Regions from separate parts of the Rhizobium sp. ZPR4 genome, predicted to be linked through region 3. Evidence: predicted binding sites of a transcription regulator. Region 3 holds the regulator's gene; each other region holds the start of a gene.
What was found. The regulator PhoB, encoded in region 3, activates phosphate uptake and scavenging genes when phosphate is short. The targets are predictions, from matches to a motif close to TGTCATNNANCTGTCAT.
Positions count from the first base shown of each region.

Region 1: the regulator PhoB is predicted to act here: its motif matches at 3,122-3,138, upstream of ABOK31_RS17050 (NAD-glutamate dehydrogenase).
Region 2: the regulator PhoB is predicted to act here: its motif matches at 1,224-1,240, upstream of ABOK31_RS18150 (inorganic phosphate transporter).
Region 4: the regulator PhoB is predicted to act here: its motif matches at 3,160-3,176, upstream of phnF (phosphonate metabolism transcriptional regulator PhnF).

Region 1 covers NZ_CP157967.1:3,541,773-3,548,990, reverse strand. Annotated here, with positions in the region: gene ABOK31_RS17050 (NAD-glutamate dehydrogenase) at 1-2,968, opposite strand, end outside; gene pdxY (pyridoxal kinase PdxY) at 3,263-4,138, shown strand; gene ABOK31_RS17040 (carbonic anhydrase) at 4,211-4,852, shown strand; gene ABOK31_RS17035 (lytic murein transglycosylase) at 4,947-5,768, opposite strand; gene ABOK31_RS17030 (aspartate-semialdehyde dehydrogenase) at 6,053-7,087, opposite strand.
Region 2 covers NZ_CP157967.1:3,779,353-3,786,570, reverse strand. Annotated here, with positions in the region: gene ABOK31_RS18165 (CbtA family protein) at 1-36, shown strand, start outside; gene ABOK31_RS18160 (hypothetical protein) at 71-697, shown strand; gene ABOK31_RS18155 (hypothetical protein) at 736-1,047, opposite strand; gene ABOK31_RS18150 (inorganic phosphate transporter) at 1,288-2,895, shown strand; gene ABOK31_RS18145 (MucR family transcriptional regulator) at 3,108-3,557, opposite strand; gene ABOK31_RS18140 (helix-turn-helix domain-containing protein) at 3,728-4,315, opposite strand; gene ABOK31_RS18135 (EAL domain-containing protein) at 4,428-5,216, opposite strand; gene ABOK31_RS18130 (TIM barrel protein) at 5,544-6,323, opposite strand; gene ABOK31_RS18125 (adenine deaminase C-terminal domain-containing protein) at 6,606-7,218, opposite strand, start outside.
Region 3 covers NZ_CP157967.1:135,643-142,860, reverse strand. Annotated here, with positions in the region: gene argF (ornithine carbamoyltransferase) at 1-682, opposite strand, end outside; gene ABOK31_RS00715 (aspartate aminotransferase family protein) at 756-1,955, opposite strand; gene ABOK31_RS00710 (GcrA family cell cycle regulator) at 2,381-2,908, shown strand; gene phoB (phosphate regulon transcriptional regulator PhoB) at 3,058-3,741, opposite strand; gene phoU (phosphate signaling complex protein PhoU) at 3,772-4,485, opposite strand; gene pstB (phosphate ABC transporter ATP-binding protein PstB) at 4,537-5,352, opposite strand; gene pstA (phosphate ABC transporter permease PstA) at 5,367-6,701, opposite strand; gene pstC (phosphate ABC transporter permease subunit PstC) at 6,698-7,218, opposite strand, start outside.
Region 4 covers NZ_CP157968.1:333,526-340,743, forward strand. Annotated here, with positions in the region: gene ABOK31_RS21075 (FUSC family protein) at 1-153, shown strand, start outside; gene ABOK31_RS21080 (acyltransferase) at 159-1,325, opposite strand; gene ABOK31_RS21085 (methyltransferase domain-containing protein) at 1,456-2,277, opposite strand; gene phnF (phosphonate metabolism transcriptional regulator PhnF) at 2,379-3,137, opposite strand; gene ABOK31_RS21095 (extracellular solute-binding protein) at 3,360-4,607, shown strand; gene ABOK31_RS21100 (sugar ABC transporter permease) at 4,618-5,502, shown strand; gene ABOK31_RS21105 (carbohydrate ABC transporter permease) at 5,499-6,338, shown strand; gene ABOK31_RS21110 (PfkB family carbohydrate kinase) at 6,346-7,146, shown strand.

The DNA.
Region 1 (7,218 bases), 660 kb from region 3:
GGCGGATCTTCGGAGAGAGCAGCATGCCGTTGCCGAAGACGTCGCCCGACATGTCGCCGACGCCGACGACGTTGAAGGGCGTCGTCTGGATATCGATGTCCATTTCGCGGAAGTGGCGCTTCACGGTTTCCCAGGCGCCGCGGGCGGTGATGCCCATCTTCTTGTGGTCATAGCCGGCCGAGCCGCCCGACGCGAAGGCGTCGTCCAGCCAGAAGCCGGCTTCCTGCGCGAGCGCATTGGCGGTGTCGGAGAAGGTGGCGGTGCCCTTGTCGGCGGCGACGACGAAATAGGGATCGTCGCCATCGAGCCGCACCGTGTCGGCCGGCGGGATGATATCGGCGCCGGAGATATTGTCGGTGATCGACAGCAGCGTGCGGATATAGGTCTTGTAGGCTTCGCGGCCAGTGTTGAAGATCTCGTCGCGGCTGCCGCCGACCGGAAGCTTCTTCGGATAGAAGCCGCCCTTGGCGCCGACGGGCACGATAACGGCGTTCTTGACCTGCTGTGCCTTCACCAGGCCGAGCACTTCGGTGCGATAGTCTTCCGCGCGGTCCGACCAGCGCAGGCCGCCGCGTGCCACCTTGCCGAAGCGCAGGTGCACGCCTTCCACTTCGACGCCGTAGACGAAGATTTCGCGGAAGGGGCGCGGCTCGGGCAGGCCATCCAGCAGCTTCGGATCGAGCTTGAAGGCGAGCATGGCCTTCGGCGTGCCGTCTGCATTCCTCTGGAAATAGTTGGTGCGCAGCGTCGCATCGATGGCGTTGACGTAGCGGCGCAGGATGCGGTCGTCATCAAGGCTCGGAACGTCGGCGAGCTCGGTCTCGATGGCGGTATGGAGGTCGGAAAGCTTCTTCGTGCGGTTCTTGTCGCTGAGTTTCGGATCGAGCGTGTCGTGGAACAGGCGGAAGAGCGAGGCAGCGATGCGCGGATACTTGTCCAACGTCGCAGAGATATAATCCTGCGAATAGGCAATGCCTGCCTGGCGCAGATAGCGGGAATAGGCGCGCAAGACGTTCGTCTCACGGGCGGAGAGGTCGGCGGAGACGATCAGCCGGTTGAAGGCATCATTGTCAATCGTGCCGCCGAAGGCGGCGAGGAAGGCCTCTTCCAGAGCAGCACCATGGCGGGCGAGATCGATGGTCAATCCGCCCCGAGCCTCGAGTTCCATGTCGTGCAGTACGACATGGCCGGTCGAGCCGTCCTTGGCCGTGACGTAGATATCGAAGGTGCGCTCGCTGATAACGTTGAAGCCGAGATTTTCGAGCAGCGGCACGCGGCGCGACAGTGCGAGGTTGCCATCGCCATGGAAGATCTTCAGCGAGAGAATGTCGCCCGCCTCGTCCTTGCGGATATAGAAGCCGATACGGATCGGCTCGGCACCGGCCGTGGCGACGATATCGGGCAGGTCGGCAAAGGCGTCTTCCGGCGAGAAAGCTTCCTGGAAAGCCTGGCTGACGGAGATGTTCGGCGCCTTCGGACCTGCCAGCATGACGAAACGCTCATCCCAGCGGGCGGTGATGGCGCGGATCGCCTCTTCCAGCTTGGCTTGGGGAACGTGTGGCGTCTTGCCGGCGCTACGGCCGATGATGAAGTGAACGCGGGCCACGCCGCCTTCCGGGAAAGCCGGATAATAAGCGGAGACGCGGCCGTCATAGACTGACTTCAGGTAGTTGCCGATCTTCTCGCGGACGACGGAATCATATTCCTCGCGCGGGACATAGACGATGACGGAGACGAAGCGGTCGAAATGATCGATGCGCGGCAGCGCCCGCACACGCGGCCGGTCTGTCAGGTCGTTGATCTGCTCTGCAAAGCTCGCGAGCAGCGTCGTATCGATCTGGAAGAGATCGTCGCGGGGGTAGGATTCCAGCGTGTTCTCGAGCATGCGGCCGGAATGGCTTGTGGGATCGAAGCCGAAGTGATCCTTGACCTTCTGCACCTTCGAGCGCAGCAGCGGCACTTCAATTGCGGCGCTGGTATAGGCGGTGGAGGTGAAGAGGCCGACGATGCGCAGCTCGCCGGTGACGTTGCCATCCGTGTCGAAGCGCTTGACGCCGACATAATCCATATAGGCGCGGCGATGGACGACCGACTTGACGTTGGCCTTGGTGACGATCAGGAAATCCGGCCCATCGAGGAAGGCGAGGATTTCAGGCGTCGTGGTCACCTGGTCCTTGCCCTGTCGGAGGACGCGGACATCAGGATTGGAGAGGATGCCGAGGCCGGTGCCGCGATCGCGCTCCACCTTGGCGTTGGCGCCCTTGCCGGAATAGACATATTCGCGCATGCCGAGGAAGGTGAAATTGCCGTCTCTTAGCCAGGCAAGGAAGGCGAGCGCTTCGTCTCGGTCGTTCTTGCGGCGGCCGGCCGCTTCGTAGGTGGAAAGCTCGGAAATGACGGTGTCGAGGCGCGACAGCATCGGCTTCCAGTCGGAAACGGTAAGATGCGTCTGGTCGAGCACGGTCTGGACCCGCTTGGTCAGATCCGTTGCCTGCGCCGTCGATAGGGGTGAGAGATGCAACTGGATATGGCTGACGCGATGGGCGGGGTCGCTCGGTTGATCGGCTGAATAGAGGTTGGGCTGCTTGCCTTTCTCGATGATCAGGATCGGATGCACCGCCATATAGAGATCGCGGTAGCTGCTGGTCACTTCGCCCATGATCGATTCATAGAGGAAGGGCATGTTGTGGTCGGTGATCGAGAGGATCGACACGGCAACGCTATCGGGCTCGATGTTGGCGACCTGCTCGATGCTGACGCGCGGAGAGGTGCCGCCCCAGGCCGCGAGTTCCTTGGCCGCATGCGTCGCGGCAAGAGCCAGCATTTCCGGGCTGTAAAGCTCCATGTCGTCGTTGCTCGCCCGGCCGAACAGGATTTCGGGATCAAGGTGCGCCTCGCCCGTTGCCGCCGCTATCTTGCGTGCCGCTTCGATCTGTTTTTCCCGTTTCGGATTGGTCTTGGGCGCCATGGAATTCCTCCCGATTTTTGAATTTTGACGACAGTAGCAGAAGGTTTAGCGAAAAAACTGGCAAAAAGAATGCGAATTTGGTTGCTTTCGGACTGATTTTGGCCGGTTTTTTTAAAAATCTTGCCGGAATGCGCGATCTCGATGCAAAGCGGATGTCATTAGTGTGAAATTGGCGGAGTGGGCTCGTCAACAGAGGTTTTCATGACTCTGTGAAGTGCGGTTGACAGAGTGCCGCCAAAGGGATCATCAACGGCGCCATGGCAGTTTGAAGCCCTGAACTTGAAAGCTAGCATCATGTCGCAAGTGTCCGCCGGCGCCGTTATCGTCATCTCCAGCCATGTCGTCCGAGGGTCGGTCGGCAATCGTGCGGCCGTCTTCGCGCTGGAGACGCTCGGCCATCCGGTGTGGGCGCTGCCGACGATCGTTCTGCCATGGCATCCCGGCCATGGGCGTTCGACGCGGCTAACCTTCAACGAGGCGGATTTCGACCATGCGATCGACGATCTCATCGCCGCACCCTGGCTTTCCGAGGTCAGGGCGGTGCTGTCGGGCTATTTCGGCAATGCTGCGCAGGCGCTTTCCGTCGCCCGGCTGGTAACGGCTTTGCGGGAGAAGAACCCCGATCTCCTCTATGCCTGCGATCCAGTTATTGGCGATGCCGGCGGGCTTTATGTGCCCGAGGCGACGGCGGAAGCGATCCGCGACCACCTGATCCCGCTGGCATCGTTGGCAACGCCGAATCGCTACGAGCTTGCCTGGCTTGCCGGTGCACCGCTCGAGGATAACAACGCCATCATGGAGGCGGCACTCGCCCTTGGGCCATCGCGCATGCTGGTAACGTCCGCCGTGCCGATGATGGCCGGCGGCATCGGCAACCTCTATCTCAGCGGCCGAAATGCGCTGCTTGCAGAACATCGCAGCGTGGAAGGCGCGCCGAACGGGCTTGGCGATCTCTTGTCCGCCGTCTTCCTGTCGCGCCTGCTTTCCGGCATGGATGAGGAGCGGGCGCTGCAACTGACGACGGCCAGCGTCTTTGAAGTGCTGGCGCGCGCCGTCAAACGCGGCAGCAACGAGCTGACGCTGGCCGTCGATTCCGCAAGCCTGTCGACGCCGATGGCGATGGTGCAGCTGCGCCATCTTGTTCATCCGGCACAGCGGAAGAAAAAATAGCGGTTCGCGACGGTTAACGCTTTTTGCAGCGCAGCAGTTGCCATCGGCCGAAGCGCGCTGTAATCCAATGTCATGCAAAGCTTTCCCGACACCCTTCTGAACGGCTATCGCAATTTCATGAGCGGGCGTTACGTCGATGAGCGCGAACGCTATCGCACTCTGGCGGAACTCGGCCAGAACCCGTCGACGCTCGTGATTGCCTGTTGTGACTCCCGCTCAGCGCCGGAGATCATCTTCGATGCTGGCCCGGGAGAGCTCTTCGTCATCCGCAATGTCGCCAATATGGTGCCGCCCTACGAGCCGGACGGTAATTTCCATTCGACCTCGTCGGCGCTTGAATTCGCGGTTCTGTCGCTCAAGGTCTCCGACATCGTCGTCATGGGTCATGGCCGCTGCGGCGGCATCCGCGCCGCGCTCGATCCCGATGCCGAACCGCTCTCGCCGGGTGACTTCATCGGCCGGTGGATGGCATTGCTGAAGCCGGCTGCCGAACAGATCCAAAGCAATGACATCATGACGCAGACCGAGCGTCAGACGGCGCTGGAGCGTATTTCGATCCGCAATTCGCTGGAAAATCTGCGCAGCTTTCCCGAAATCAAGGCACGCGAGGAAGAAGGCAAGCTGCGCCTGCACGGCGCGTGGTTTGATATTTCGACCGGCGAGCTATGGATCATGGACCCGGCTACGCGCGATTTCATCCGCCCTGACGTTTAAGGGGCCGGTCGCCTGGTGGGGCCGAAGGCAGATCAAATGAAAAGGCGCTGCTGACCATCCCGTCGCAGCGCCTTTTTAATTGATGAGATCAGGCTTACTTGCCGTCGATCTGCTGGCCGATATAGGCGATCGCCTGCTGATAGACCTTTGCGTCATTCCAGCCGGCGATGGCGGCGAAATTCGGCTCGCCGGGCTGATAGCCGGCGCCCGGCTGCCAGCCGTGGCCACGCAGGAAGTTCGCGGTCGAGGCCAGCGCATCCGCGCGCGAGCCGACCAAGTCTACCCTGCCATCGCCATCTTCGTCGACGCCGAAGGCAACGACGTTTTTCGGCATGAATTGCGTCTGGCCGATTTCGCCGTGAGCCGCGCCGCGCGCCGACGGGCTGAGATAGCCTTCGCCCACAAGCTTCAGGGCGGCGTAGAGCTGCTCGGTAAAGAATGCGGAACGACGGCAGTCAAAGGCAAGGGTCGAGACGGCTGAAAGCGTATGCTGGTCGCCCATATAGCTGCCGAAGCCGGTTTCCATGCCCCAGATGGCGATGATCGGGCCTGGGGGAACGCCGAAGCGCTTCTGTATCTTGGCAAACAGCGCCGCATTGGCCTGCTTCATGCTCTTGCCGCGATTGATGATCGTCTGGCCGCCACGCTTCTTCATGAATTCCTCGAAGGAAAGCTTGAAGCTCTTCTGGCCGCGGTCGGCGCGGATGGTGGCCTGGTTGTAATGAACGTTGGCGAAGGCCCTGTCGAGGGTGGACGGGCTGACGCCCTGTCCCTGCGCTTCCCGCTTGAATTCCTGCACCCAGTTTTCGAAGCCGGCGGAGGTGTTGCTGCAAGAGGCGGCATTTGCCGCAAGCGGCATTCCCAGCAGCAACCCGCCCGCCACGAGAGCCGCCATTCCAGACTTTGTGAAGCGCATTCAGTGTCCCCGAAATCTTACCGCGATGCGAACGCGGTAACCGTTTTCAATGGCGCGCAAACCCTTGGAAGCCAGGGGATCGCGCGCGTTTAGTCGCCACCGGACCATGCCAGCATCCGACCATCATGTCATCATATTTTAGCGACCGATGTTTTCGTTTCATGTGAAACATCGCCACCAAAATCATTCAGAAAAGCCCCGCCTTTCGTTTGAAATGGCGAGGCTTCCATTCAATCCTGAATAGCCAGAGAGGGTTTATAAACCGTAAATTGGTTTACAGATCCTTATGCAGCCTGCTTGCGCGGCTTGATGAGGCCGCGATTGACCAGCAATTCGGCAATCTGGATGGCGTTGAGCGCGGCACCCTTGCGCAGGTTGTCGGAAACGACCCACAGGTTGAGGCCGTTCTCGACGGTCGCGTCTTCACGGATACGCGAAATATAGGTCGCATCTTCGCCGGCGGATTCGTAAGGCGTGATGTAGCCGCCGTTTTCGCGCTTGTCGATGACGAGGCAGCCCGGCGCTTCGCGCAGGATGTCACGAGCCTGATCGGCTGTGATCTCGTTTTCGAACTCGATGTTGACCGATTCCGAGTGGCCGATGAAGACGGGTACGCGCACGGCCGTGCAGGTGACCTTGATCTTCGGGTCGAGCATCTTCTTGGTTTCGGCCAGCACCTTCCATTCTTCCTTGGTGTAGCCGTCTTCCATGAAGCTATCGATGTGCGGGATGACATTGAAGGCGATGCGCTTGGTGAACTTCTTCGCTTCGATCGGGTCGGCGACGAAGACGGCGCGGGTCTGGTTGAACAGCTCGTCCATGCCGTCCTTGCCGGCGCCGGAGACCGACTGGTAGGTCGAAACGACGACGCGCTTGATCTTGGCGAAGTCGTGCAGCGGCTTCAGGGCGACGACGAGCTGCGCGGTCGAGCAATTCGGGTTGGCGATGATGTTGCGCTTGGTGAACTGCGCGACGGCATCCGGGTTTACTTCCGGCACGATCAGCGGCACGTCGGCGTCGTAGCGCCAGGCCGAGGAGTTGTCGATGACGACGCAGCCCCGGGCGCCGATCTTCGGCGAGACCCGCTTCGAGACGTCGCCGCCGGCCGACATCAGGCAGATGTCGGTGTCGGAGAAATCGTAGTTCTCCAGGTTGGAAACCTTCAGCGTCCGGTCGCCGAAGGATACCTCGGTTCCCTGCGAACGGGCCGATGCGAGTGCCACGACCTCATCGGCCGGGAAACCGCGTTCCGCGAGGATATTGAGCATTTCGCGGCCAACATTCCCGGTCGCGCCCGCTACTGCAACTTTGAAACCCATTTCTCAAGCTCTCTTTCTCTTCTCTCCTCTTGGGCGAAGGGGGGAACCGTGGTCATGACGACCGGTTCCTGTCCCCAGCCGAGCCGGGGAGAGAGCGGCAGGCCAGAGACGTCAGACGGTTTTCGTCGTCG
Region 2 (7,218 bases), 420 kb from region 3:
ACACGCTACGGCAGTGCGACCCTGCGCCGGGCTTAGCATGATAAATAGCTCGCTTCCCGCGCATGGCAACATGCGCGGGAGATACCCGCATCCAAGCGGCGTCCTGCTTGCAATCTTCTGTCTTATGCTGTCGGGCTGGCCGGCTTCGGTTGCCGCGCATGGCGGCGGGTCCTCCGGAAGCCAGGCTGGCATTCCAATACCAAGCCTTACCCATGGCGAAATGGCTGTGATCGCTCCCTTTTACGGGCGGATCATCTCGCTTGCCGAGAGCACATCGGATACCGACGAAACCTTCCGCCGCCTCATGAACTTCGCGCAGATCCAACATGCCTATTGCCTCTGGGGCCTGATGCCGGACAGCGTCAGCAACGAGGAAAGCCCGTTCAACGAATGCTCGCACGCCTATCTTGCGGCAGCGAAGGCGGTGCTTCTGCGGATGCGAGTAATGAAGGTGGAAAAAGTACCGGTCGACGACCTCGTCTCCGATATCGACGCGACGCTCGCGCGCAACAATCTCGCGCTCATCCTGTGCAAATTCAGCGGCGAAAGCTTCAATACGGCGGATCTCATCCGGCCGAAACTTGCCGAGATCGCGCTTCATGTGAAAAGCCTTGCCGCGATTTTATCGACCGGCTTGCTCGCTCTTGCGGGACTATGGCTCGGAGCGCGCGCGTTACGGCCCCAAACTCAGCCTTAAGCAAAACACCGCCGCAAGATGCGGCGGTGTTTCTGATCCTACCAGTCGCGCGGACGATCGCGCCAGCGGCGGTCGCCCCAACCGTCACGGTGATGGCGATAGCCCCCGTGCCAGCCCCATGGCGGCGGCGGTGGCGGCCTGTAGTAGCCCCAGCGCCGCGGCGGCGGGCCCCAGCGATTCGGGCGGCATTCACCCCAACGCGTCAGGTGCCAGCCACGACCGCAGGCATAGTCAACTTTCACGATCGGCGCCGAGGCCGCTGTCCCAACGGCTGGGATAGGCATTGCCTCTGCCGAAGATACGATCAAGCCGCCGAACAAGGCAGCGATGGCAATCACGGAAGATCTCATTTTGATGGCCCTCTATCCAAGTCCCTTACATGCGAGATTTAACCCCCGAAGGTATGAACGCGGGCTGAACCGAAAAAGGCCTTTTGGCGGCGAAATCAAGATCAGCGCAAACGCCTGCCCACAGCTGAAAAAGCGTACTATTGCCGGTATTTGCCGCCGGCCGCAACCTACTCGCGCGTCACGAGAGTTTCATGAAGGAAGCTTACACCAACGATATCAATTGCCATAAAGGAGTTTGGGATGGTCGACCTCGCTTCAAACACTTCGGAGGGTGGCAATGCCAACCATCCAATTCACGGAGCCGGTAGTTCGGCAAAATGGTTTCTACCGATCTTCGGCGTCATTGTGCTGGCCGGTCTCGCCTATGTCGGCTACGCCCTCGGCAGCGACCTCGCCGAAGCCGCCGCTGTTCCGTGGATCCTGCTCGGCCTGGCACTCCTGATCGCGCTTGGCTTCGAATTCGTCAACGGTTTCCATGACACGGCCAATGCCGTGGCAACCGTCATCTATACGCGCTCGCTGCCAGCGGAATTCGCTGTCATCTGGTCGGGCTTCTTCAACTTCCTCGGTGTTCTCACGTCTTCGGGCGCCGTCGCTTTCGGCATTCTGGCACTGCTGCCGGTGGAGCTGATCCTGCAGGTCGGCTCCGGCTCCGGTCTTGCGATGGTCTTCGCCCTTTTGACGGCGGCCATCATCTGGAACCTCGGCACCTGGTATCTCGGCCTACCGGCCTCGAGTTCGCACACGCTCGTCGGCTCCATCATCGGTGTCGGTCTTGCCAATCAGTTCCTCGCCCCTGCCGGCTCCGCCACCAGCGGTGTCGACTGGTCGCAGGCAAGCAGCGTCGGCATGTCTCTGCTCCTGTCGCCGATCATCGGTTTCGCCATGGCCGCTGTGCTGCTGCTGGTTTCCAAGGTGCTGATCCGCAACAAGGAACTCTATGAAGCACCGAAGGGCAATGCGCCGCCGCCGGCCTGGATCCGCGGCCTGCTGATCTTCACCTGCACCGGCGTCAGCTTCGCCCACGGTTCGAACGATGGTCAGAAGGGCATGGGTCTGATCATGCTCATCCTCATCGGCCTCGTGCCGACGGCCTTCGCGCTCAACCGCACGCCTGACATCAACTATCTCGAAGCCTACAAGACCGCCTCGGCGCAGGTCGAAACGGTGCTCGGCAAATATGTGAAGCCGGGCGTTGCCACGCCGGCCGATCCGAAGGCTGCCGTCAGCGATGCCGTGAAGACCAAGACCTGGACCGACGCGACAACGCCGGCATTGCAGGCCTATATCCACGCCACCAGCGCCGAGATATCGGCCTATCCCAGCGTCGAGAAGTTGCCGAACGGGCTCGTCGGCAACGTTCGCAACGACATCTACCTGATCGGTGAATCGCTGAAGCTGATCGACAAGCAGAAGCTGCTGCCGATGAGCGCCGACGACCTGAAGGCCGTCACGAACTATCACGCCGCCGTCGATCACGCGACCAAGTTCATCCCGCTCTGGGTGAAGGTCGCCGTCGCATTGGCGCTCGGCCTCGGCACCATGGTCGGCTGGAAGCGCATCGTCGTCACAGTCGGCGAAAAGATCGGCAAAACGCATCTGACCTATGGCCAGGGTGCCGCCGCCGAAGTCGTCGCCATGCTGACGATCGGCGCTGCCGATCATCTCGGCCTGCCGGTCTCGACAACGCACGTCCTGTCCTCCGGCGTCGCCGGCACCATGGCGGCAAATGGTTCCGGCCTGCAATGGTCGACCGTGCGGAACATGCTGATGGCGTGGATACTGACGCTGCCGGCTTCGATCGCACTGGCCTTCGTGCTGTTCGTCGTGCTGCGTCAGGTCTTCTGATCGTCGCCGATAGCGACTTCGGACATTCTCGATAAGACAATGGCGCCCCTTGCCGGGCGCCATTTCATTTAGAGCATTCCGCCGGCAGACATGGCCCCGCGGCAAGCGTCGCAAAACACATGGAAACCGCTCGCGAATATCCGCCCGAATTCCCGCGGAGTGTCGAAGCCATGCCCGTCAGGAACGCGGGAGGCGCCTGTTTCCGAATTGCGTCAGCCGACGCCTTCCCTTTTGTTGCCATTCGCACCGAGGCCGGAAATCTTGGCAAGCTCCGAACGACGGTTGGCGTAATTCTGTGCAACCATCGGATAGTTGGGAGCAAGGCCCCATTTCTGTCTGTACTCCTCGGGCGTCATGCCATAATGCACACGCAAATGGCGCTTCAGCGTCTTGAAGCGTTTGCCGTCTTCGAGGCAGACGATGTAGTCGTTTGTCACCGATTTCTTCAAATCCACAGCCGGCACCAGATTGCTTCGATCGACGATCGAAGCCGACCCATTCAATGCTTGCAGCGCCTCGTGAATATCCTTGATAAGCCTGGGGAGGCTGTGAACAGGGATGGCATTGTGGCTGACATAGGCCGAAACGATCTTCACGCAGCCGTCGAACAAGGAGGGCATCTTCTGGGGTACGGGGTCTTTTCTCTCGCTGAAAGAATCCATGATCTTTTCCCGGATCTCATTTGGTTCCTCGTGCGCCGCCCCGCTCGAATTGCATCATGCGCGATACCCGCAGCCGGGCAGCGCGCCGTTTCGATTTGCGCCCTGTTCCAGGAGCGCGATCCCGGTTTGGTAACCGGGGCACAATGCGTCCGCATGAAATGCGTGCGCAATCACAGCCGGTAGCTTTTCGCTCCGTATCCCGTATCCGCAGCGGTCTGCGGCAGTTCGCCGGCGGAGTCCGAGAAATAGACCGCCAGCTTGTTGCAAAGAGTGACGAGCGGCATGTCGAGCATGAACGCCGTGTGAGTGGGATCTCCGCCGCAATGATGCAGCGTCTGGAGAATAAGCTTGCGCTCGACATCCTCCATCGTCTGGCCGACAAGGCTGCTGACGGCCGTCTCGACCGCTCCCTGCAGCAAACGGCCATCGCCGAGATGAAGGGTGATCTCCTCAATCAATCGATTTTCGCTCGCGGTCACGATGACGACGTCATCGGCGTGACCGCCGAGCTCGCACAGGACATAGAGGCCGGTCTCGGCATCTATGGTGACGCGGCCAATGGCCTCAGCCGCCCGATCGGAAATAAGAACATGCGGGTCAGCTCCGCCGACGAATGTGGCGGACAGCTCGCCGCTCCCGGAGAAGACGATGTGAAGCCGGCTCACAAAAGCACACAGCAATGTCTTCGTCTTCAGCTCGCTCGCCGCCCGGGCCGCCGAGATCTGATAGGCCGATGCAAAAGCCGGCTGCTTCATCATGACATCACCTGCGAGGCCCTGATGGCAGGCTTCAGCGAAGGACCGGCAGACATACGCCATGCACAACGATTGAAGATTGCGATCATGTCCGGCGGGAAAACAGCAGGAACGGTCATTCCACCCCCCGCAAGACGGCTTTCCGCTTGTAGCGCCGGAGCTGCGCCAGGGAAACCGGCTTCGACAGCAGGAAGCCCTGCACATGCGTTGCGCCGGCTTCCCGCGCCACATCGAGCTGAGAGCTGGTTTCGATACCCTCGACGACGACAAAGGGAGCAAAGCAGGCGGCAAAGCCGACAAGATGAGAAAGGCTGTCGCTCCCGTCGCGGCCTCGCCTGTTGTCCCACACGAAGGCTGCATCGATCTTGATGATATCGGCTGGCACCTGCAACAGCGATGCCGGCGTGGCAAAACCCGACCCGAAATCATCAATGGCGATACGACAGCCGAGATCACGGATCATCTTCATGCGCTCGATGGATGCGCCAACTACGGGATAGCTTTCGGTGACCTCGATGATGAGGCGCGAAGCAAGCTCCGGGCGGCGGCTAATTCGACCGAACACATCGGCAAACCGATCGGAGTGCGACAGGCTGGTGGCGGAAAGGTTGAAGCCGAGAACCAACGCCTTGTCCGCGGCCAGATCGGACAGCACCATATCCAGAATACGCAGATCGAGATCGAACCAGCGATCCTGCCGCTCGAGGAGTGAGACGAAGGTGCCGGCCGTGTGCACGGTGCCGTCCGAGTCCGTTACGCGCGCCAGGCTTTCCGCGTAGAACACCTTGCCGACATTTCCGGCATCATGAATCCATTGCGCCGCAAAACCCAGGCCACCCTCGGCGATCGCCTTCAAGATGAGGGCTCCATGCCCCTCCTCCTCGCGGCTTGCACTACCGTTCATCGGACTTCCCTTTCGGGGCGACACGGCGATCGAGGAACATCCAGGAGTAGGAAACAGCGGGTGATAAACGGCGCGCCTCGCTCCGAAACATCGGATTCCGGTGTCTATAATCCACCTCTTCCATCTTCCAGACACCCTCAAACCTCAATCATTGAGGCCCCCTTCATCGAGCTGGAAATATTGCACCGAAGACCATAGTCAACCCGGCGCGGACATGCCTACGAGATAGTTATTTAATAATTGCTAATACACTAATTAACTAGCGCTGCAAAAGTCAATCTCCGTGCAGCCTTCTCCCATACAACTAAACTAAAATATTAATGCTCTTCAACAATTATTCACCATTTGCCGCGTGGACCACCAGCCATTTTGCCGCGCCGCCTGCAGAGCCAGATCCAGAGGCGGTAGATCCTGATGCCACAATCTTTCCCACTCCAGACTCATGATGCCGGCATAACCATCGGCATCGAGCGCTGAACGCAGTGTCGCCATCGGGAACTCGCCGGTACCGGGCAGTACATAACTATAGGGCAGTCTCGGCCCCGGCCTGGAAACGCTGTCCTTGATGTGGAGATGTTGCGTGTTGCGCCGAACCTGTTTCCAGGTTTCGACGGGATCTTGCCCGCCCTTGCGCCAAGTGTGATGCGTATCCCAGATAAGCGCGCAATCGGGCGCTATTTCAAGGAAGCGCGGAATAGCGTCCGGCAACGCAAGGAAATCATGTGTCTCGATGACCATAGCGGCATGAAAGCCTTCCCGTTCTGCAGTTTCACGCCACCATTGCAGCGTCGCCAGCGCCTCGGCCAGCTCGTCCTTGTCGCCGGTTTCACCGCCGTCGAAAACCCTGAGCGAACGAACGCCGGCGGCCTCTGCCCATGGAAGATAGCGCAGGAACTCTTCCTTTGCCTGCATAGTCGCGCCGACAAGACGCAGCGAAGTATTGAAAGCGCAGACGCTTACGGCAGAAGCTTCCAGCACTTTGGCCAGGCCGGACGGAGAACCGAACCTTTCGGTGAAATAGGCAACCAGATCGACAGTGCCGCCAAGGGCGCGGATTTCAATGGCGTCGATGCCATGCTTCGCGGCCAATCCGAGGGCTTCGTTCAATTCGAATTCCGCACATCCCAGTGTGGAAAATGCCGACATTATCCGCGGCCTGTCACTATCAACTGCAGTCACCAGAGCCTCCTCCGCCCGGTTGCCGCCCACCAATGTGCGGATGAATACGCTTCACCCTTCCACAGTCTGCGGTTCGACATAAGTAACCAAACGGATAATTAATGAGCTAGCTTCGGCCGTCAAGCTCGGATCGCAATCCACCCCATAGGACAGCTCACCAACGTTCGACGACACAGGGGTGGATATTCAGAATAAGGAAGAGGGATATCTCTACCAGACGACCGGATGGGTTTCACCGGTCGCGACATTGACGAAACCTTCCGGCGCTCTTTCGGAGGGAGCGACCAGAACCCAGCGCCAGGGCGCGCAGGTGAGCGTCGCGAAGGAAAGCCGTTCGGGAAAGCCCGGCCACCAGCGCGGCGAGAAGGTCGGTTCATACATCCAGTCGATCTCGGCGCCAGCCTTATACAGCGCCTGCATCTGCGTATCCAGCTCTTCGGCCGAGCGCGCCGTCATCAGGCCGCCGACTTCATAACGGACACGGGCGACGACCTTGCCGCCCGAGACCAGCACCCAGCCGCCCTGCTGCTCCTTCAGGGCATTGGCGACCATGGCCATCGCTTCGTCGGAGGAACCGACGACCCAGATATTGTGCTTGTCATGCCCGAGCGTAGCGCCGAGGGCGGTATCCGGCGTGCGCGGCCCGGTGCCGAGCCAGAACATGCGGGCGACCTTGGCCTCGCCCGAAAAGCGATCGACGATCGCGAATTTCGTGACGTTGCGATCATGATCGCGCTGGACTGCACCATCGCGAACAGGCAGATTCATGGTGATGAAATCATCGGCCCAATGGAAGGGACGCAACAACGCCGCCTTGGCCGTG
Region 3 (7,218 bases):
TGGAAACCCAGGTATCGGTTACCACGCAATCGACGCCGGCGACCGCACGGTCTGCATCATGCGAGAGCATGATTTCGGCGCCCTCGTTGCGGGCCCAGTTCAGATAGTGATCCTTGGGCTCGGAACCAAGGGGTACCGCCATATTCATGCGATAGCCGAAACGAGCCGCCCCTTCGATCAGCGAATGCAGTACATTGTTGCCGTCGCCCGTCCAGGCGACCGTCTTGCCCTTGATCGGGCCGCGATGCTCTTCGAAGGTCATGATATCGGCCATGATCTGGCAGGGATGCGTGTCGTCGGTCAGCGCATTGATGACCGGGACGGTCGCGTGCTCCGCCAGCTCCAGCAGGCGGGAGTGGTCGGTCGTGCGGATCATGATCGCGTCGACATAGCGCGACAGCACCTTGGCCGTGTCGCCGATCGTCTCGGCGCGGCCGAGCTGCATTTCGGTGCCGGAGAGGAACAGCGTCTCGCCGCCCAACTGGCGCATGCCGACATCGAAGGAGACGCGGGTTCGGGTGGACGGCTTCTCGAAGATCATCGCCAGCATCTTGCCGGCGAGCGGCTTGTCGGCCGTGCCGGCCTTCTGCGCGCTCTTTCGGACGATCGCATCGTCGATGATATTGCGCAGATCGGCAGCCGGAACGGCAGAGAGGTCGAGAAAGTGTTTCGGAGAAGCCATGTCCTTACCTGTACTCCAGAAAAAACAATAACGCCCGCGTGGGGCACGAACGCCCCATTTGCGGGCGGTAAACTCAAGCCGATTTTTTGGTGCGGGCAGCGCGTGCGCGTTCGGCAGCGCGCTCGAGACGGGCAAGACCTTCGCGCGCCTCTTCGGCCGTGACGACCAGCGGCGGCAGAAGACGGATGACATTGTCGCCGGCCGGCACGCCAAGCAGATGCTCGGCGCGGACTGCCTGCAGCAGATCCGCCTGCGGAATGGCCGCCTTGACGCCGAGCATCAGGCCTTCGCCGCGAACATCCTCGATGATATCCGGGAAGCGATCCTTGAGCGACGCGAGCCCCTGGCGGAACACCAGCGCGACATCGCGCACATGCTGCAGAAAGCCTTCGGCGAGTACGATGTCGAGAACCGCATTACCGACCGCCATGGCGAGCGGATTGCCGCCATAGGTCGAGCCGTGAGTGCCCGCCTTCATGCCGGAAGCAGCTTCCGCCGTCGCAAGGCACGCACCGAGCGGGAAACCACCGCCGATACCCTTGGCGACCGCCATGATGTCAGGCTTGATACCGGCCCATTCATGGGCAAAGAGCTTGCCCGTGCGGCCGACGCCGCACTGTACTTCGTCGAGGATCAACAGCAGGCCGTGCTCGTCGCAGATCTGGCGCAGCCCGCGCAGGAATTCGTTGGTGGCCGGGCGGATGCCGCCTTCGCCCTGCACCGGCTCGATCAGGATCGCGGCTGTCGCATCCGTGACGGCGGCACGCACGGCATCGAGATCGCCGAACTGCACCTGGTCGAAGCCCGGAGCCTTCGGGCCGAAGCCTTCGATATACTTCTCCTGACCGCCCGCGGCGATCGTCGCGATGGTGCGACCGTGGAAGGCGCCCTCGAAGGTGATGATGTGGAACTTTTCAGGATGCCCCTTGGCGAATTGATAGCGCCGCGCCGTCTTGATGGCGCATTCCAGCGCCTCGGCGCCCGAATTGGTGAAAAACACCTTGTCGGCAAAGGTCGCTTCCGTCAGCCGCTTCGACAGCTTTTCCTGACCGGGCACCTCATAGAGGTTGGACAGGTGCCAGACCTTGTCGGCCTGTGCCTTCAATTCGGCGACGAGATGAGGATGGGCGTGACCGAGCGAGTTGACCGCGACGCCGGCTGCGAAATCGAGGTAGCGTTCGCCATTTTCGGTGACCAGCCAGACGCCCTCGCCTCGCTCGAACCGTAGCGGAGCGCGCATATAGGTGTCATAAAGCGGCGTGGTCTCGGCCATGGCCATTTCTCCTCGATCACAACTTTAAGGACCGATCGCTTCCGTTTGATGAAACGGGTCCGAAAAAATCAAAAATGCCGCCTTGCGGCGGCCTGGGCACTATTGATGTTTTGCACCGCGATGTCAACAAAACTGGCGTTTTAGCAGGTGCGAGATAGCGCTTGCGGGCAAAAGAGCTGGGTTCGGCGGCGCCTATTGCAGAAATGCCACGCCTGGACAGCAAGTTGGGGAAAACCTCGAAATCGATTCCTCAAGATTCCCGCGACTCTTGTCACGGAGTCAGCCTCACACTAGGTTAAAAACCAATTGCTAGACTGCATGCGGCGGAACTAGTCACCACAATTTTAGAGCGTTTCGCGCCTTGTTACCATGCGAGGCAATGGTGAGGGATTCTGCCATCGGAAACGCGACAGCGGAGACAGGGCATGAATTGGACAGACGAACGCGTCGAGAAGCTGAAAAAGCTATGGTCCGAAGGGTTGAGCGCCAGCCAGATCGCTGCGCAGCTCGGTGGCGTGAGCCGTAATGCCGTCATCGGCAAGGTGCACCGCCTGAACCTTCCCGGCCGAGCGAAGGCTGGCGGCACGGCAACCGCAGCGCGCACGCCGAAGCGTAGCGCCGCAGCGCCTCGCGCCGCGACCTACGGATCGCGCGTTGCAACCCGCGCGGTGGTCACCCGCCAGCAGGGCGCAACCATGCTGAAGGAAGAGATCGAGGTCGATTCCGTCAACGAAATCCAATATCGCCCGGCATCGAACGTCGTCGTTCCGATCTCCCGCCGCCTCGGCCTGACGGAGCTGACGGAACGCACCTGCAAGTGGCCGGTCGGCGACCCGCTGAAGGATGATTTTCACTTTTGCGGCAATGACAGCCCGGATTCGTCGCCCTACTGCACCTATCATCAGCGCATGGCCTACCAGCCCGTGCATGATCGCCGGCGCAACAACGGCTGAAAGCCATAAGCAAAACCAAAGAGAAACGGGCCCCTCGAGGCCCGTTTTTCTATTTCCGCCGCGACTGCATAATTTAAGAGGTTACAGCGACCTTAACGCGTCTTGAAAGACGCGTGACGCAGTAATGTTGATGCCTGAGCGGCTTGCGCTCAGGCTTCCATGGAATAGCCCGCGCCGCGAACGGTGCGGATGACATCCTGCATATTGGAGAAATTAAGCGCCTTGCGCAGGCGGCCGACATGGACATCGACGGTGCGTTCGTCGACGTAGATATCGTGACCCCATACGCCGTCGAGCAGCTGCGACCGCGAAAAGACGCGGCCCGGCGAGGACATCAGGAATTCCAGCAGGCGGAATTCCGTCGGCCCCAACCGCACTTCGCGGCTCTTGCGGTGGACGCGATGGGTTTCGCGGTCCAGCTCGATATCGCCGCAGCGCAGCACCGTGGAGAGAACCTCCGGGCGGGCACGCCGCAACATCGCCTTGACGCGGGCCATCAGCTCCGGCGTCGAGAACGGCTTGACGACATAATCATCCGCGCCGGTCGAAAGCCCGCGCACGCGCTCGCTTTCCTCGCCGCGGGCCGTCAGCATGATGATTGGCAGGCGCTCCGTCTCCGGCCGCATACGCAGCCGGCGGCAGAGCTCAATACCGGACACGCCGGGGAGCATCCAGTCGAGGATCAGGAGATCGGGGATGCGCTCCTGGAGACGCAGCTCGGCCTCATCGCCTCTGAGGATCGTGTCGACCTCGAAGCCTTCGGCCTCAAGATTATAGCGCAGCAGAACGCTGAGCGCTTCCTCGTCTTCTACAACAGCAACTCTCGGAACCATGCGCCTTTGGTCTCCTTTTTCGCTTCCAGATTATTCCGTCACCGCGCCGACGGTATTGGCGGTATCGTCCTTCGGGCGCTCGCCTTCGGGCTGGGCGCCGGTCGCCATGTAATAGATCGTCTCGGCGATATTGGTGGCATGGTCGCCGATGCGCTCGATGTTCTTGGCGCAGAAGAGAAGATGCGTGCAGGTGGTGATGTTGCGCGGATCTTCCATCATGTAGGTCAGCATCTCGCGGAAGAGCGAGGTGTACATGGCGTCGATTTCCTCGTCGCGTTCGCGGATCGACACGGCCTTGTCGGGCGACCGGGTCGCGTAGACGTCCAGAACTTCCTTGAGCTGGCTCAGCGCCAGTTCGGAGAGATGCTCGATGCCGCGGGCGAGACGGCGGGGGACACCGGTGCCCTGAACGGCGATGACGCGCTTGGCGGTGTTCTTGCCGAGATCGCCGACACGCTCCAGATCGGAGGCGATGCGGATCGAACCCATGATTTCGCGCAGGTCGGCTGCCATCGGCTGACGGCGAGCGATCGTGACGATCGCCTTGTCGCCGACTTCGCGCTCGGCATGGTCGAGAACGACGTCGTCGGAAATAACCTTCTGTGCGAGGCCGGCATCGCTGTTGACCAACGCACGTACGCTGTCGCTAACCATCTGCTCGGCCAGGCCGCCCATTTCCGCAATGCGGCGCGTCAGGAACTTCAGGTCTTCGTCGTAAGCAGAGAGAATGTGAGTGGAGACCATTTTTCTATCCTCAAGGTGAACTGTGTGAAATGAGCCGCGCGCCTGACATCATCAACCAAAACGGCCCATGATGTAATCCTGCGTGCGGAAATCGTCGGGATTGGTGAACATCTTATCGGTGTCGTTCTCCTCGACCAGATGGCCGAGGTGGAACATTGCGGTGCGCTGCGAGACGCGGGCTGCCTGCTGCATGGAATGCGTCACGATGACGATGGTGAAATTTTCCCGCAGCTCGTGGATAAGGTCTTCGACCTTGGCTGTTGCAATCGGATCGAGCGCCGAGCACGGCTCGTCCATCAGGATAACTTCCGGGCTAACCGCGACAGCGCGCGCGATGCAGAGGCGCTGCTGCTGACCGCCCGAAAGGCTGGTGCCGGCGTCGTGAAGCCGATCCTTCACTTCGCCCCAGAGACCGGCCTTCTGCAGGCTGGTTTCGACGATATGCTCCAGATCGGCTTTCGAGCGATGCAGGCCGTGAATACGCGGGCCATAGGCAACGTTTTCGTAGATCGACTTCGGGAACGGGTTCGGCTTCTGAAAAACCATACCGACGCGCGCGCGCAATTCCACGACATCGATGCTGTTGTCATAGACATCCTGATCGTCGAGCGTGATCTTGCCGGTGACGCGGCAGGTCTCGATCGTATCGTTCATGCGGTTGAGGCAGCGCAGGAAGGTGGACTTGCCGCAGCCGGAAGGGCCGATCAGAGCCGTGACCGTATTTGCACGGATCTTCAGATTGACGTCAAAGAGCGCGCGCTTATCGCCATAGAAGACCGAAACGTCCTGGCCGATCATCTTGTAGGGGATCGTCATCATCCTCTTGGTCAATGCTTTTTCGCTTGCGGCTTCCGTCATCATGTTCATCCCACGGCCCTCCCTTACCAGCGCCGCTCGAAGCGGCGGCGCAGCAGGATCGCGCCGATGTTCATTGCGACGAGGAAGAAGAGCAGGACGATGATGGCCCCGGACGTTCTTTCGACGAAGGCACGCTCGGCTTCGCTCGCCCACATGTAGATCTGCACCGGCAACGCCGTCGAAGGATCGAGAGGCGATGCCGGATAGTTGGCGACAAAGGCGACCATGCCGATCAAAAGCAGCGGCGCCGTTTCACCGAGCGCATGGGCAAGCCCGAGGATCGTGCCCGTCAGGATGCCCGGCATGGCGAGCGGCAGGACGTGATGGAAGACCATCTGCATGCGTGACGCACCCAGCCCGAGTGCCGCGCTGCGGATCGATGGCGGCACAGCACGCAATGCCGAGCGCGTGGCGATGATAATCATCGGCAGCGTCATCAGGCTCAGCACGAGCCCGCCGACCAGCGAGGCCGAACGCGGCAGACCCATCATGTTGATGAAGACCGAGAGGCCCAACAGGCCGTAGACGATCGAGGGCACGGCCGCGAGATTGTTGATGTTGACCTCGATCAGATCCGTCAGCCGGTTCTTCGGCGCAAACTCCTCCAGATAGATCGACGCCGCAACGCCGACCGGCAAGGCGAGCACGAGAACGGTCAGCATCAGATAGAGCGAGCCGATCAACGCCACACCGAGACCGGCGGCCTCCGGCCGGCTCGAATTGCCCGATACGAAGAGTCCGCTGTTGAAAGTCTTGTACAGTGCGCCGCTATCGCTGAGCTGTTTCATCCAGGCGACCTGCCGATCGGATACCTTGCGATCCTTCTCGTCGACCGTAAGATCGATCTGGCCCTTGTTGGCGGAATCGATGTTGGCGCTGGCAAGGAAAGTGGCGCTCTGGGTCGTCCCGATGATCGAAGGATTGGCAACGACCCGGTCACGCAATGCGACCCTCGCGCCATCCGACACCATCGCCATCGCTTCACGAACGAGCACACGATTGGCCGGATCGATGCCAAGCGCCTTCACCAGGGCGTCGCGCACCAGCACCGGATAGTTGGCAGCGATCAGTACCTTCGGATCGCTGGTGCGTTTGGCAGTCGGGTCGATCACCTTCTCGGTGAATTCGATCGGCAGGGTGATCGAGGTCTGAACGAAGGCGGTATAGCCCGTGCGGACCACGGTCGAGACCAGGATGATGAGGAAGATAAGGCCAAAGATGACGGCCGTTATCCCATAGGCGCGAAAGCGGCGTTCGGCAGCATAGCGCCTGGCGATGCCGATATCGCGGCGCACAGACGTACCCGGCGTCAGTCCGCGCGGCATGTTGAGCTGAGAGGAGGATACGATGTCGCTCATTCGTATTGCTCCCTGTATCGACGGACGATGTAGAGCGCATAGACGTTGAGGCACAGCGTCAGGCAGAACAGCGTGATGCCGAGCGCGAAGGCAACGAGCGTCTGCGGCGAAGTGAACTCCAGATCTCCGGTCAGCTGATTGACGATCTTCACCGTGACCGTCGTCATCGGCTCGAAGGGATCGAGCTGCATGCGCGCGGCCACGCCGGCTGCCAGCACCACGATCATGGTTTCGCCGATCGCCCGCGACGCTGTCATGAGCAATGCGCCGACGATGCCGGGAAGAGCTGCAGGCAGCAGAACGCGCTTGACCGTTTCCGAACGCGTGGCGCCAAGGCCAAGCGAGCCGTCGCGAAGCGAGCGCGGCACGGCCATGATGATATCGTCCGACAGCGACGAGACGTAAGGGATGAGCATCACGCCCATGACGAAGCCGGCTGTCAAAACGCTCTGCGCCTCGATGAAGCTTTTGTAGCTCCCGGTCATCAAGCCATCGATCTCGGCGGAAATATCGCGCA
Region 4 (7,218 bases), on a different replicon from region 3:
TCGCGCGTAGCCGCCCGCCATCTTTCCTACCGGATCAACAAGCCCGACATCTCGACCCGCCACACACTGATCCGCGCTGCGACCCAGCTCGACGCGATCGCCTCAGCCGCATTGAACCATGCCGATTATCTCCGCGAGAAGCGAACGGCCTGAAAACGTCAGGCACTCTCGGTATCGGCGGTCGGGAGTGCCCCCGCCGATATCCGCTTCCGTCGTGCCGAGCCGAACACGACGCCCTGCACGCGGCGCGTAAGCGGTTTCTCGACACCTCTGAAGAGTGCCAGGGCGAGCAGGGCAGCAGCGAGCGTCGAGAAGGCAACGAACAGGCCAAGCGGAAGAGCTCCGCCGATCACTTTCGCCCAGATGGCTCGCATGGGTCGCAGGATAAAAGGATGGGCGAGGTAGAGGCTATAGGAGGCGTCTCCCAGCGCGACACCCCACAGGACGGTCCTCTTCTGGGGCAGGACAGGACCGATTGCGGCTGCAAGAACGAGAAGCGCCGCAGGCAAACCGCTCCGCAGGACTTGCGGTAAAGCTGCATCGTTCCAGGGCGTGGAGATGCGTATGAAACCGAGAAAGCCGATGATCGCGAACCCGCACGCAATTCCCTTGCTGATCCTTACACCGCTGCGGAAGATCAGGGCGACGTAGACGCCGAACAGGAATTCCAGAATGATCGGGCTCGTCCAGAAGGCTATCTGAACATGGCTCTGATCGACGAGATTTCCGACGAGCGCCATGCCCACCATAAGCACCGACAGCCAGACGATCCCCAGTCTGATCGGCAAAAGGAGCGCCAGTGCGAAGAAGACATAGAACAGCATCTCGTAGTTCAGCGTCCAGCCAAGCGCGAGCACCGGCCTGATCTCACCCACGCCACGCCCGGATGGGATGAAGAAATAGGATGCGAGAACATGGGATACGGAGCCAATGGGAACAGCGAGCAGCGAGGGTGCTGCGAGCGCGCCAAGCAGCATGATGCTCGTCAATAGCCAATAAAGCGGGATTACGCGTGCACAGCGCCGCAGGAAGAAGCGCAGCGGGGCGCCGCTTTTGCCGAACTCCGACGCGGCCGTATGGGTCATGATGAAGCCGGAAAGAACAAAGAATATGTCGACGCCGAAACCGAGATTCCAGGCAGAACCATCGACCGCTGCACGCCCTGTCGCTGCAGCCAGCATCTCTGTTTCATGCAACGCGTGGGCGATGACCACGGAGGAAGCTGCGAGCGCGCGCAGTACCTGAAGGTTCAGGAGCATATGAGCTGATTTGCCGGCATCGCTACCCGCATCCAGACCCTCAAGTATTTCCTTATAAAACCTCACCGGAAAGCTCAGCGAATATTGCCCAGGATCTCCATTTGGTATCCAAGACAATATAACAACTCGTCGCCGCATGCATAAATCGGCAACCCTGCTTTAGGTTATAGTTATTCTTCAGTTAATCTTTCAGACGTTAGGCAGGATAAGCCGTCGCTAGGATGACATGCGCCTGAATTTTGGCAGCAACTTCGCCGCTACCGTGCCTGGCTTCGATCGCGGCGGCTGCATAGTCGGTTGCAGCCTGCAGCTTTCCGGCTTCCCTGGCCTCGATTTCATTGCGAAGCAGAGTTCCCTGACAATAGGCGACGGCCGGAAGGCGCGGTGAGGATGCCTGGCTTTGTTCGGCTCTCGTTTCAATCACAATTTCGGAGAAACCCGCATTCTTGAGATCGCCGCGAATCCGATCCACATCATGGTAGCCATGCGGAGTACGCGCCAGAAAGCGCGGCGGATCGTTCGGAAAAATCCTGGCAAGCGCGTTCGTCACATCATCCGCGAATATGTTCTCCTCGATACGATCCCAGACGTTGAACAGGAAATGTCCGCCGGGCTTCAGAACGCGCTTTGCCTCGCGATAGGCTGCGATGCGGTCCGGAAAGAACATGGCGCCAAACTGGCAAAAGGCGAGATCGAAGGACGCGTTTTCGAAGGACAGCGACTGAGCATCAGCCTGCCGCCATGTGATGCGGCTGTCGGAGGCTTGCCGCGAAGCGGCGTAATCGAGCATCGGCTGGTTGAGGTCGGTGACGACATAGCTTGCATCGGGGGATAGTTTCGGCGCCAATGCGCGAGTGACAACGCCTGTCCCTGCGGCAATTTCCAACACTGCGCCAGGCCGCAAGGACGCGGCTCGTTGCGCGATATCTGCTGCGTAAGGCTCGAAAATCAACGGCACCATATGGCGGTCGTAATTTTCCGGAATCGAGCCGGCGAATACCTTGTCCGTCTCCAACATTGCCATGATCCCCTGCGCGCCTCACAGGCCGCTACATTAGCATATCGCAACGGGGGCGTCATTCAGATCGCACAGCTGCAAGCCGCGCAAAGCCGATCCATTCAGCCCGCATCGCCGCGTGCGAGCACGTCCAGAAGCTGGCTGGTATTGTCGATCGAGAACTGCACGCGCTCGCCCGGCCAGACGGATTCCGAATAGGAAATCGGCGTGCCCTTGAGATCGACGTCCACCTTCCTCAAGGCAACCACCGGCTGAGACATGGACTGGCAGAGCTGCTTCGCCTCCTCGCTCGTCGGCAGGCGGACGATGATATCGGTGCGCAGGCGGATATAGTCGGGAATGCCGTACTCGGCCAGAATGACGGTCACGCTTCGCCCGCCGCGCCGCGCCTCGTCGAAGCCTGGGAAACGGCGCACGGGGTAATAGGCATGCGAATAGTTGATCGGCTCTTCGTCGGCAAAACCGCGGCGGACGATGTGATAGACGGGCTCGCCATATGGAAGCCGCAAAGCCTCTGCAATCGATTCCGAAGCCGGAACGACCTCTTCATGAATGGCTTGGCCGAGGGGTTCCCTGCCCTGATCGAGCAGGTTCTGGGAGAAACGCGTACGTTCGGACAAGCGATAATCAAGGCGGCTATCCCGCACAAAGGTTCCACGCCCCTGTTCTACCAGCACGAGCCCTCGGCTTTCGAGACGGGAAATGGCGCGCCGTATGGTGTGCCGTCCGACGCCGAAACGTTCCATCAGGTCGGATTCCGTCGGAAGCTGCGCCTTTGGTGAGAGGCGACCGGTCAGGATATCTTCAGCAATATCGCTTTCGACCTGTTGCCATTGCCCGTGCAGCAATTTCTTCTCCATGCCTGCCTTCCGAATTCAACCATGTCATTCGAATGTCATATATCGGCTACAGCATCGATTTTCAATCTCTGCCCGATATCGGAAATCCAACAAACAACAGCCAAAGTCAATTTCGCCATCGGGCTTTGGCGTTTAGCCACGTTCCCCTTCATATGAGTGTCACTCGCTATCGTTAGGTAAATATCCGAATGTTTTATTAATCATTCGGATATTGAGGATAAAATGGTAGGACTTAATCGTCGTCAATTTATCGCGGGTACGACCGCAGTCATCGGCACATCAATCGCGATGACCGGCAAAGCCCGGTCTGCCGATGCGGCTATCGAGATTTCAAGCACCTGGGGACCTGATAAGCCCTTCCAGAAGGTTGTCGACGCTTTCAACGCCAAGCAGCTCGGCATAACCGTCACCAACCGTTTCGACGGCGACTATGAAGCCGTGACCGCCAAAGCCGTCGCGAGCGTTGCCGCCGGTCGTCCGCCGGCCATGATGATCACCGGCTGGAAGTTCGGCTATTTCGCCAAGCGTACGCTCGGCGCCCGCGACCTGCGCGAAATCAATTCTGCAAAGGCCGAAGCAATCCTCGCCAATTTCCGTCCATCGGTCCTGCCGCTGGTCACCATCGACGGCGCAGTCATCGGCCTTCCTTGGGCGATGTCGACCCCGATCACCTACATCAACAGCGAGATGTGGAAGGCTGCCGGCCTCGATCCTAAGCTGCCGGAAACGCCGGATACGAAGTGGCTCTACGAGACCGCGCGCAAGCTCGATGCAGCGCTCAAGGGCAAGCACCCGACCTACCGCTCGCCGCTCTCGCTTTCCAACAATGAATGGACGAGCCAGTCCTTCATTCAGAATGCCGGCGGCTTTATCATCGATCCCGATGGCAAGCTGGCGCTCAACAGCCCCGAAGCTATCGCCGGCATGAGCGAATATTGCGCCCCGGCTCATGAAGGCCTCTGGCTGCCGGTCAGCGACAAGGAGCAGACGGCCGCATTCCAGTCCAGCGCTATTGCCATCTGCACGACCAGCTCGACCTCCGCCGTCACTTTCCCCTTCGGCGCGGCAAAGGCCATCACGACCAAGTTCCCCGGACTTGCGGGACATCCGCGCAAGATGAACAGCGGCGGCAATTTCCTGGCCGTCTACACGCGCAACAAGGAACAGGCCGAAGCCTCTCTTGCCTTCCTTGAATTCTGCGCTTCGAAGGAGGGCCAGGCGCTCTGGTCCGAGACCGGCTACCTCAACAACTCCAAGCACGATATTCCGCTGATCAACGAGTTCATGAAGCCGGCGGCGGCCCAGCTTTCCGATGGCCTGACCGCAGAGACGATCTGGCCCGGCAAGCGCGGCCTCGAAGGTCAGGCCGTATGGCGCAAGTGGGTTTCGCGGATGCTGCTCAAGGAAACGACGGTTGCAGGCGGTATAAAGGGTGCTCATGACGAGCTTGCCGGGCTGATTTCGGCATAGGCTGCGCATCATGCCATTTCGTCTTCGATCGCTGGCCCCCTACCTTTTCGTGGGGCCAGCCGTTCTTTCCGTTGCGATATTCCTGTATGGCCCGTTAATCGCCTCGATGCTGCTATCGGTGGTCGATTGGAATCTGCTGTCGGCAGACATCCGCTTCGTCGGCGTCGATAACTACACATCCATCTTCGACAATCCCGATTTCCGCATGGCTGCGTGGAATACGCTGCTTTATTGCGTCGTGCTCATCCCGGCCGAGATCGTCATTCCGCTCATCTTCGCCGTCATGCTGCATTCGGTGCGCAAGAATCCGCTACAAGGGCTCTATCGCGGCAGCCTGTTTCTGCCGACGATCGTCGCCTATTCGGTGGCGGGCGTCGCATGGTCCTGGCTCTTTAATCCGGTCAATGGCCTCTTCAACGAGGTGCTCGGCCATTTTGGCTTCCCGCCCTCTCGCTGGCATACCGATCCGAACCTTGCGCTGCTCTGCGTCAGCCTCGTCACCTTCTGGAAGACCTTCGGCCTCAATATGCTGCTTTGGCTGGCGGCACTTGCGAACCTGCCGCATCAATTGCGCGAGGCATCACAGCTCGACGGTGCGGGCTCGACGCGGCATTTCTTCGACATCAGCCTGCCGCTGATGACGCCGACCGCCTTCTTCATCAGCGTCACGACCTTCTTCCATGTGCTTGACGACATCGTCGGCGTCATCGACGTGCTGACCCATGGCGGACCTGCCGGCAGAAGCTCGAGCCTCCTCTATTTCCTGTGGCAGCAGGGCCTGCTGTTCTTCCAGTTCGGCCCGGCCAGCGCCGTTGCCGTCATCATCATCGTTCTCGTGCTCGCCATCACCTGGCTGCAGTTCCGCGTCAGCGAGAAGCGGGTGCACTACAGATGAGCGACATTGGCCATAGACTTCACAGATTGCTGCTTCACATCGTGCTCATGACAATCTGCATCGTCACCGTATTTCCGCTCGTCTGGATGGTGTCGGCCGCCTTCACGCCCAATGACATGATCATGGCCAAGGCCGTGCGCCTTTGGCCCGAAAACCCGACGCTGTCGAATTTCACGATTGCCGCAAGCCGGCATCCGATCTGGATGTGGCTGTGGAATTCCATGCTGACCGCAACGCTCATCACGGTCGGGAAGCTTGTTCTTGCGATCCCGGCGGGCTTTGCCTTTGGGCGGCTGGAGTTCAAGGGAAAGCAGGCGCTCTTCTGGTTCGTCATCGCCACCATGTCCTTTCCGAACGTGCTGGCGATCATTCCGACCTATATCGCGGTCGTGAAGCTGCAGGCGTTCAACACCTATGGCGCGATGATCATCCCATCGATCCCGTACATCGGCTTCTACGTCTTCTATATGCGCCAGGCGTTCCGTTCGCTTCCCGCTTCGATATTCGAGGCAGCGCGCATGGACGGAAGCGGCCTATGGCGGCAATTCTTCGAGATCGGAGTTCCGAATGTCATTCCTGCAATCGCGGCTCTTTCGGTGATTTCCTTCATGGGCGCCTGGAACATCTATCTCTGGGGCCAGCTCGTGCTGGATGACGCCTTCAAGAAGACGCTGACAACAGGCATTGCCGTCTTTGCCGATCTCGAAGGCGCCGAACGGGCGTGGGGGCCGCTGATGGCGACAAGCCTGTTGTCTGTCGTCCCCGTTCTCTTGATCTTCCTGCTGGCACAGCGTTTCATCGTCGACGCGCTTGCACCAGGTATTGACGATAGATAGGCAAAGCATGCCCCGCATAATCGTAATCGGATCGGTCAATCACGATCGTATTTGGCAGTTGGATGCCCCGCTGGTTCCGGGCGGGCGGATACAGTTTTCGTCCCGCACGACGCGGCTTGGCGGCGGTGCTTTCTACACCGGCCGGCAGCTGCTGGAGCTGGGAGCCGATGTCGCCATCGTCTCGCGGCTGATGCGCGATGAACAAGGGCAAGCGGCGCTCCAATCGCTCACCAAGGACGGCTTCGATACCGCGCACATCACGATGGCGCCCGGGGAGACGGCACCGCTCGAAATCTTCCTGGAGCCGAACGGAGAGCGGACGATCATCGCGCCTGCCGGACGATCGCAACCGCTGACGGCCGCTGGCAAGGTGTCAGGAGCCGGCGTCTACATCAATGCACTCGCCCTCGACGAAAGCCTCGTCGAACAAATCGGCGCACAGCCGCTCGTCCTCACGCAATTTCCGTTGCGGCCGGCAACGCCTCGCCCGTCGGACTACGTCATTTCCTCGCGCGACGATGTTCCGGACGACCTCGCTCTTGCCTGGCAACGCGCCGGCCAGATCGCTGGTTCGCGCCTGAAGATGCTCGTGCTCACCGACGGCACGCGCCCGATCACGCTGTTTGACGGCTCGCAGACCGTCGAGGTCGCACCGGCGGACCGGATCGATACGACAAACACGATCGGCGCCGGCGATCGCTTTGCAGGCTCTTTCCTTTTTGCCTTGCTGGAAGGAAAGGCGCCAGCCGCAGCCGCGCAGGACGCCAGCCGGATAACAGCGGATTGGCTACGCCGGCGCGGCGACTAAAGGTCTCGCACCGCCTCAGGAATCTCACTTTGGAAGACAAAACGTCGTAGACAATTCATTCGGATGATTATA